DNA from 2 places in the Nocardioides sp. CCNWLW239 genome. Region 2 is predicted to be linked to the other one. Evidence: riboswitches for the same ligand, from Rfam matches in the RefSeq annotation. Region 2 holds a riboswitch; the other holds the start of a gene.
What was found. Region 2 has a riboswitch for thiamine pyrophosphate ahead of thiE (thiamine phosphate synthase). Riboswitches for the same ligand answer to the same signal wherever they lie in the genome.
Positions count from the first base shown of each region.

Region 1 (3,979 bases), on a different contig from region 2:
GTCGCTGGCCCAGACCTCCGCACGAGGAACCCGCCGCGAGATGGCAGCCCCGATGGCCCCGGTCCCGGTCCCCACATCCACAACCCGCGGTGTGCTGTCAGGGGTGCGCTCCAGCGCACTTCTGGCAGCACGCGACGCCAATTCGACCAGCAGCCTCGAGCGCTGCCTCGGGACGAAGACGCCCGGGGCCACCGTGATCCTCAGACCGTCGAACTCGGCCCAGCCCACGATGAGCTCCAGCGGCTCGCCGGCGACGCGGCGTACGACCATCGCCTCTCGCTCCTGCTCGGAGACCGGTTCCGCCTCGAGCAGGGCTGCCTCGTCCTCGGCGAAGACGCAGCCGGCCGCGCGGAGGCGGGCGACGAGCGCCGGATCGGGGGCTGAGCCAGGGGTGGCGGAGTGCATTGGAGAAGATTGACATGTGGACGCCGTGACTCTGATCGGATTTATCGTGGCCGGGTATGCCGCGTTCGTCACGATCGCTGCTGCGATCGGCGTGGTGCTGAAGGCGCCGCGGCCGACGTGGCTCGACCAGGTGGCGTGGATGCTGGAGATCCTGGCGGTCGTGCTCGCGATCGGGGCGCTCGCGGCCTGGTCGGGCGGGCGCAAGCCGGAGTCGCTGTCGACCTTCCTGGGCTACCTCGGCGCGCTGGTGTGCCTGATGCCGCTGGCGCTGCAGACGATGCGCGGCGACCGCTCGACCTGGTCCTCGGGCGTGATCGCGGCGGCCGCCCTGGCGACGGGGGTCGTGGCCGTACGCGTCATGATGGTCAGGTGACCGAGACCGCCCCCGCCACGACCCGCTCCGGTCCGCACCTGGTGCTGCTGACCGTCTACGCGATCTTCGCGCTCGCCGCGGGCGCTCGATCGTTGGTGCAGGTCTTCACCCACTTCGACGAGGCACCGATCGCCTACCTGCTCTCGGTGGTCGCCGCGGCGACGTACGTCGCGGGCTGGTTCGCGATCCGCCGGGCTGCCGCTGGGTCGGCCGGTTTCGCGAAGATCATGCTGTGGGTCGAGCTGGCCGGCGTGATCGTCGTCGGTGTCCTCTCCTTGGCTGTCCCGTCGTGGTTCCCGGACGACTCGGTATGGTCGAAGTTCGGGAGCGGATACGGATTCGTTCCCGCCCTGCTGCCGATCCTGGGTCTGCTCTGGCTCTGGAGAGGTCGACCCGAAGGAGCCCGATGAGTCAGCCGACGAGCCAGTCGACAGCCACCGCGATCTCGCCTGACTCGGGAGAGCACTGGTCGGCTCCGGGTGCGTGGACGGTCGCCGACGGCGTGCACCGGATCCCGCTGCCGCTGCCGATGGACGGGCTCAAGGCGGTCAACATCTACGTCCTCGAGGGTTCCGACGGGCTGTCGCTGATCGACGGCGGCTGGGCGATCACCGAGGGGCGTTCTGCGCTGGAGGCCGGGTTGAAGAAGCTCGGCTTCGGGTTCGGTGACATCCGGCGGTTCCTGGTCACCCACGTCCACCGCGACCACTACACCCTCGCCTCGGTGCTGGGCGAGGAGTTCGGTGCCGACGTGCTCCTCGGTTCCGGCGACCGGCCCACCCTCGAGCTCACCAACGGCGATCTCGACGGCTGGGTCTCGACCGACCGGCTGCTCGCGTACGCCGGTGCGCACGACCTGGCCGCGAAGTGGGCGGCCAACCCGCCGCCCGCGCCCGACCTGTCCCACTGGCGGATGCCGTCGCAGTGGCTGGAGGGGGACGTACGCCTCTCCGTCGCCGGCCGCGACGTCGACGCCGTGCACACCCCCGGCCACACCCAGGGTCACTACGTCTATGCAGACCTGGCCGGCTCGGTCCTGTTCGCCGGCGACCACGTGCTGCCCACGATCACGCCGTCGATCGGCTTCGAGCCGGTGCCGGTCGTCGACCCGCTGGGTGACTTCATGGCGTCGCTGACCAAGGTCCGCTCCCTCCCTGACCTGCGGCTCCTGCCCGCCCACGGCCCGGTCGCGACCTCGTCGCACGCCCGCGTCGACGAGCTCCTGGCCCACCACGAGTCTCGTCTCGCCCAGTCGCTGGCGTCCTTGCAGGCCGGGCGCCGCTCGGCGCTGGAGGTCGCCAACGACCTCGGCTGGACCCGCCACGAGCGCGCCTTCGCCGAGCTCGACTACTTCAACGCCGGCCTCGCGGTCATGGAGACCAAGGCTCACCTCGAGCTGCTGGTGGCTCGCGGCCTCGCCACCCGTGAGGAGACGGAGACGAGCGTGCTGTTCGCCCCGGTCGCCGCCGTCAGCGCCTGAGCCGCATCGGGGTGTGCGGGATGTCGTCCTCGAGGAACTCCTCGCCGTCCTTCACGAACCCGAACTTCGCGTACCAGCCGGCCAGCGGCGACTGAGCGTCGAGCACGACGTCGCGGTCGGTGACCGCCTCGACCGCAGCCGTCATGATCACGTCGGCGAGACCCCGGCCGCGGTGGCTGGGGGCGAGGACGACGCGGCCGATGCGCCACACGTCGCCGTCGTCGAGGATGCGGGCGGTGCCGGCGAGCTGGTCGCCGTCGGTCAGCACCACGTGACGCGTCCCCGGCTCGAGGTCACGGCCGTCCAGGTCGAGGTAGGGGCAGCCCTGCTCGACGACGAAGACCTCCTGGCGCAGCCGCCACAGGGCGTACGCGGTCGAGGACGTGAGGTCGTCGAAGGACGAGATGGCGACGTCGGTCATGAGCCGATTCTCGCAAGCAAGTAGTGTTGCCGGGAACAGACAGGGGAGGCCGGAAGGCCTGAGAGTGCGGCGAACGGCGCCGCAGACCCTCCGAACCTGCTCCGGTTGATACCGGCGAAGGGAGTCAGAAATGCGCATGCGTACGCCTGCCATCGCTGCCACTGCTATCTCGGCGCTGCTGCTGTCCGCGTGCGGAGGGACGTCGGCGGAACCGGAGGCCGAGAAGTCCACAGGATCCGGCGAGAAGGCGGTCGTGCTGCTGACTCACGACAGCTTCACGCTGCCGAAGGAGGTGCTGGCCGAGTTCACCGAGAAGACCGGCTACACCGCCGAGATCCGGCACGCGGGCGACGGGGGCGAGCTGACCACGAAGATCGCGATGGACACCGGCAACCCCGACGGTGACGCTGTCTTCGGCGTCGACAACACCTTCGCCAGCCGGGCGATCGACCAGGGTGCGCTGGAGGCGTACACACCGGGCGAGGTTCCCGACGGCGTCTCGGACTACGACCTGCCCGGCGACGACGAGCACTTCCTGACCCCCGTCGACACCGGCAGCGTGTGCGTCAACATCGACACCGAGTGGTTCGAGGCCAAGAAGCTGACGCCGCCGGAGTCGCTCGACGACCTGGCCGAGCCTGCCTACAAGGATCTCTTCGTGACTCCGGGCGCGGCGACCTCGACGCCGGGGATGGCGTTCCTGCTGGCGACCGTCGCGGAATACGGCGAGGACGGCTGGGCCGACTACTGGGGCAAGCTGATGGACAACGGCACCAAGGTCGTCGACGGCTGGGACCAGGCCTACTACTCCGACTTCACCCAGGGCGGCGGCAAGGGGACGCGGCCGATCGTCGTGTCGTACGACTCCTCGCCGGCTTTCACCGTCAAGGACGGTCGCTCCACCACCAAGGCGCTGCTCGACACCTGCTTCCGGCAGGTCGAGTACGCGGGCGTGCTGAAGGGCGCCGACCACCCCGAGGGCGCCAAGGCGCTGATCGACTTCATGCTCTCCGACAGCGTGCAGGGGGCGCTGCCGGAGAGCATGTACGTGTTCCCCGTCTCCTCCGGCGTCGAGCTGCCGCCCGAGTGGGCGAAGTTCGCCCAGCAGCCGACCACGCCGCTCTCCGTCGATCCGGAGGAGATCGAGGAGAACCGTGAGGCCTGGCTGGCGACCTGGAGCGACATGATCGCACGGTGACTTCTCGTCTGGGGAGCTCGACTCGACGCGCTGCGACCCGGCGGATCGCGACCCTGATCGCGCTCGCTGCGGTCCCGGTGGCAGTCCTGGCGGTCTTCTTCG
Region 1 covers NZ_JBBBNW010000001.1:1,053,144-1,057,122, reverse strand. Annotated here, with positions in the region: gene WBG06_RS05090 (putative protein N(5)-glutamine methyltransferase) at 1-405, opposite strand, end outside; gene WBG06_RS05085 (hypothetical protein) at 422-778, shown strand; gene WBG06_RS05080 (hypothetical protein) at 775-1,188, shown strand; gene WBG06_RS05075 (MBL fold metallo-hydrolase) at 1,185-2,258, shown strand; gene WBG06_RS05070 (GNAT family N-acetyltransferase) at 2,248-2,679, opposite strand; TPP riboswitch at 2,711-2,819, shown strand; gene WBG06_RS05065 (thiamine ABC transporter substrate-binding protein) at 2,816-3,877, shown strand; gene WBG06_RS05060 (ABC transporter permease) at 3,874-3,979, shown strand, end outside.
Region 1: it holds a riboswitch for thiamine pyrophosphate, as region 2 does, so the genes downstream of both, WBG06_RS05065 (thiamine ABC transporter substrate-binding protein) here and thiE (thiamine phosphate synthase) in region 2, are expected to answer to the same signal.

Region 2 (3,979 bases):
TCGGCCGTCGAGTAGATCTCGACCTGCGCGGGCAGGTTGGAGCCGGTGTTCTTCTCCTCGTACGTCGTCAGCGGCGCGAGCTGCGAGTAACGGAGGTTGAGCTTGGTGTAGGCGTCGAAGACACCCCGCGACACGGTCTCGGCGTCGTCGGAGCCGGTCAGCACGCCCTCGGACTTCTTCCCCATCACGATCGCGGTGCCGGTGTCCTGGCACATCGGCAGGATCCCGCCGGCGGAGATGTTGACGTTCTTGAGCAGGTCGAGCGCGACGAAGCGGTCGTTGCCCGAGGCCTCGGGGTCGTCGATGATCTTGCGGAGCTGCTTGAGGTGGGCCGGGCGGAGGTACTGGTTGATGTCCTTCATCGCCTCGGCGGTCAGCAGGCGGATCGCCTCGGGGTCGACCTTGAGGAACTTGCGCCCGTCGACCTCGATCTCTTCCACCCCCTCGCTGGTGATCAACCGGTAAGGAGTGTCGTCCTTGCCGGTGGGGAGGAGGTCGGAGTACCGGAACTCAACGTCAGCCACGGAAGAGAATCGTACGCCGCCTGGGATGTCACAGATCGCGCGCGTCTGTCGTCTAGGTGTCGAGAGCCCCGAAGGACGGGGCCGGGACCCAGGAGGAGAAATGACCGCCACCCGCATCGCCCCCGCAGAGATCACCGGCTTCAAGGGGATGCTGATCAAGCGTTTCGCCACGAAGATGCTCGGTCAGGTGCCGTCCTCGGTCGGCGTCTACTGGCACAACCAGAAGGTCCTGATGGGCATGTCCGGCCTCGGGTCCAAGGTGAAGAAGTGGGACGTCTGCGACGAGCAGCTGAAGTCCTTCGCCCACATGACCGTCGCCTCGGCGGTGGGGTGCAGCTGGTGCTTGGACTTCAACTACTTCGAGGCGCACAACCGCGGCCTCGACATGGTCAAGGCTCGGGAGGTGCCGCGCTGGCGTGAGTCGGGTGTGTTCACGCCGCTGGAGCGGGACGTGATGGCGTACGCCGAGGCGATGAGCCAGGCAGAGCCGACCGTCACCGACGAGATGGTGTCGGGGCTGGTCGCGCAGCTCGGTGAGGCGGCTGTGGTCGAGCTGACCGCGGTCATCGGGTTCGCCAACTTCTCGACCCGCACCAATGTCGCGCTGGGTATCGAGTCCGACGGTTTCGCGGAGGCGTGTGAGCTCAAGCCGCTCGCGCAGCGCGGAGGTCGGTCGTCCATGATCGGGTGAACCCCTTGCGTCGGGTCCCCATGACTCCGTTACAGTGATCGGGACCCAACCACACGGGAGTCCGCGGCAGCGGGCTGAGAGGGAGCTGGAGCCGCTCCGACCGTAATACCTGATCCGGATCATGCCGGCGAAGGAAGTGACCTGACGTGCTGTCTGCCCTCCCGAGACTCTTCTGCCTCGTCTCCACGACCGACGACCTGACGCTCCTGCCTGCGCTCGCCGCGGCAGGGGTCGACGGCTTCCAGGTACGCGACAAGACCGCGACCACCCGTGAGCTGCTCGTGCTCACCGCAAGCGTGATCGAGCTGGTCGCGGCGTACGACTGCTGTGTCGTCGTCGACGATCGGCTCGACGTGGCGCTCGCGGTCGGTGCGCAGGGGGTCCATCTCGGTGCCTCCGACCTACCGCTGGACGAGGCCCGGCGGATCGCCGACGCCGTCACGCCCGGGCTGATCATCGGCGCCACCTGCCGGGACCGGGCAGCGGTCGAGGAGGCCGCCGCCGCGGGCGCCGACTACGCCGGCTTCGGGCCGGTCTTCGCGACCACGTCCAAGGCCGGGCTCCCCGACCCGCTGGGCGTCTCTGCGGTCACCGAGGCCGCCGGTGTGCTGCCGCTGATCGCGATCGGCGGGATCACGACCGAGTCCGCCGGGCCGGTGCGCGCTGCCGGTGCCCACGGGGTCGCCGTGATCGGCGGGCTCTGGCGACAACCCGATCCGGTCCAAGCCGCGAAGGAGCTCGTGACGGCGGTGGCGTGATGCGGGTGCGGATCCTCGGTGCCGGAATCGTCGGGCTGTCCGTCGCCGACGAGCTGATCCGTCGTGGCCACGACGTCATGGTGATCGACCCCGCGCCGGGGTCGGGGGCGTCGTACGCTGCGGCCGGCATGCTCAGCCCGGCCGGTGAGGCTTGGTACGGGGAGGAGTCGCTGACCCGGCTGTGCCTGTCGTCGCTCGAGCTTTGGCCCGGTTTCGCTTCCCGGCTCGGGGTGCCCGTGCACACCCGCGGGACACTGCTGGTCGGTGTCGACGCCGGGGACGTCCAGCAGGTCGAGCGGCAGCTCGCGGTGCTCGATCTCGCCGGGGTCTCCTACGAACGGCTGGGGCGGCGCGACCTGCTGGGCCACGAACCCGGGCTCGGCCGGGTCGGCGGCGGCGCCTTGCTCGCCGACGACCACTCCGTCGACCCGCGCGCGGTCGTTGCGGCGCTGCTCGCGCGGGTCGGTGACGCGCGTGTTGGTGACACGCGTGTTGGTGAAGGTGATGAGGCCACCGACCTGACCGTGATCGCGACCGGCGCGCGGCTGCCCGCTCCGTTCTCCTCCCTCATCCGCCCCGTCCGCGGCGACGTGGTGCGCCTGCGGACACCGGAGCGGGTCGAGCGCACGGTGCGCGCCTGGGCCCACGGCGAGCAGGTCTACGTGGTGCCGCGGACAGACAGCGACGAGGTCGTCATCGGGGCGACCTCCGAGGAACGCGACGGGCCGCTGCTGCCGACCGTCGAGGGCGTGTGGCGCCTGCTCGACTCAGCCCGCCGGGTCGTACCAGGGCTCGACCGGGCCAGCGTGGCGGAGGTGACCTCGCGCGATCGCCCCGGGACCGCGGACAACCTGCCGCTCGTCGGCCCGACCCAGGAGCCCGGCGTCGTGCTCGCTGCCGGCGCCTATCGCAACGGCGTCCTGCTCGCGCCTCTCATCGCGCGGCTGGTCGCCGACCACATCGAGACAGGGGCGGTGGAGTCTGCGTTGGACCCTCGCCGGTTCCTGATGAAGGAGGACGGATGAAGATCACCGTGAACGGCGAGCCGATGGAGGTCGGCGGCACCGTCGCCGACCTGCTCGAGACCAGGACCGGCGACCGGCGACCGAGCGGTATCGCGGTCGCGGTCGCCGAGGAGATCGTTCCCCGCGACGACTGGGCGGACCGGTTGCTCCACGACGGCGACGTCGTCGAGATCGTGACGGCGGTGCAGGGCGGATGAGCGTGCCCGAGAATGGACTCAGGATCGCCGGCCGCGAGCTGTCCTCGCGCCTCTTCCTCGGCACCGGCGGGTTGCCCAATCTGGCGCTGCTCCCGGAGGTCATCGCCGCGGCCGAGCCGGGCCTGGTGACGGTGTCGATGCGGCGTACGTCCTCGACGGCAGCCGGCGGCCTGCTCGAGTCGCTTCGAGCCGCGAACGTGCCGATCCTGCCCAACACCGCAGGCTGCCTCTCGGCACGCGAGGCGGTGCTGACCGCCGAGCTGGCCCGCGAGGCGCTCGAGACCGACTGGGTGAAGCTGGAGGTGATCGGCGACGAGACCTCGCTGATGCCCGACGCTGTCGAGCTCGTCGAGGCCGCGGAGCAGCTGGTGCGCAAGGGCTTCACCGTGCTCCCGTACGCCACCGACGACCCGGTTCTGGCCCGGAGACTCGAGGACGCCGGCTGCGCGGCGGTGATGCCGCTCGGCTCACCGATCGGGTCGGGGCTCGGCATCCTCAACCCCCACGCCATCGAGGCCGTCGTGGCCGCTGTCGACGTGCCGGTCGTGCTCGACGCCGGGGTCGGCACCGCCTCCGACGCGGCCCTGGCGATGGAGCTCGGTTGCTCCGCCGTCCTCGCCGCCACCGCGGTGACCCGCGCCGACGACCCGGTCGGCATGGCTCGGGCGCTGCGACTGGCGGTCGCGGCCGGTACCGCCGCCCGGGCCGCCGGCCGCATCCCACGCCAGGCCGTCGCCCGGGCCTCCTCGCCGATGGAGGGCCGGATCGCATGACCCTGCCCCGA
Region 2 covers NZ_JBBBNW010000004.1:206,353-210,331, reverse strand. Annotated here, with positions in the region: gene WBG06_RS18050 (fumarate hydratase) at 1-524, opposite strand, end outside; gene WBG06_RS18045 (carboxymuconolactone decarboxylase family protein) at 625-1,215, shown strand; TPP riboswitch at 1,259-1,368, shown strand; gene thiE (thiamine phosphate synthase) at 1,362-1,973, shown strand; gene WBG06_RS18035 (FAD-dependent oxidoreductase) at 1,973-2,998, shown strand; gene thiS (sulfur carrier protein ThiS) at 2,995-3,195, shown strand; gene WBG06_RS18025 (thiazole synthase) at 3,192-3,968, shown strand; gene WBG06_RS18020 (thiamine phosphate synthase) at 3,965-3,979, shown strand, end outside.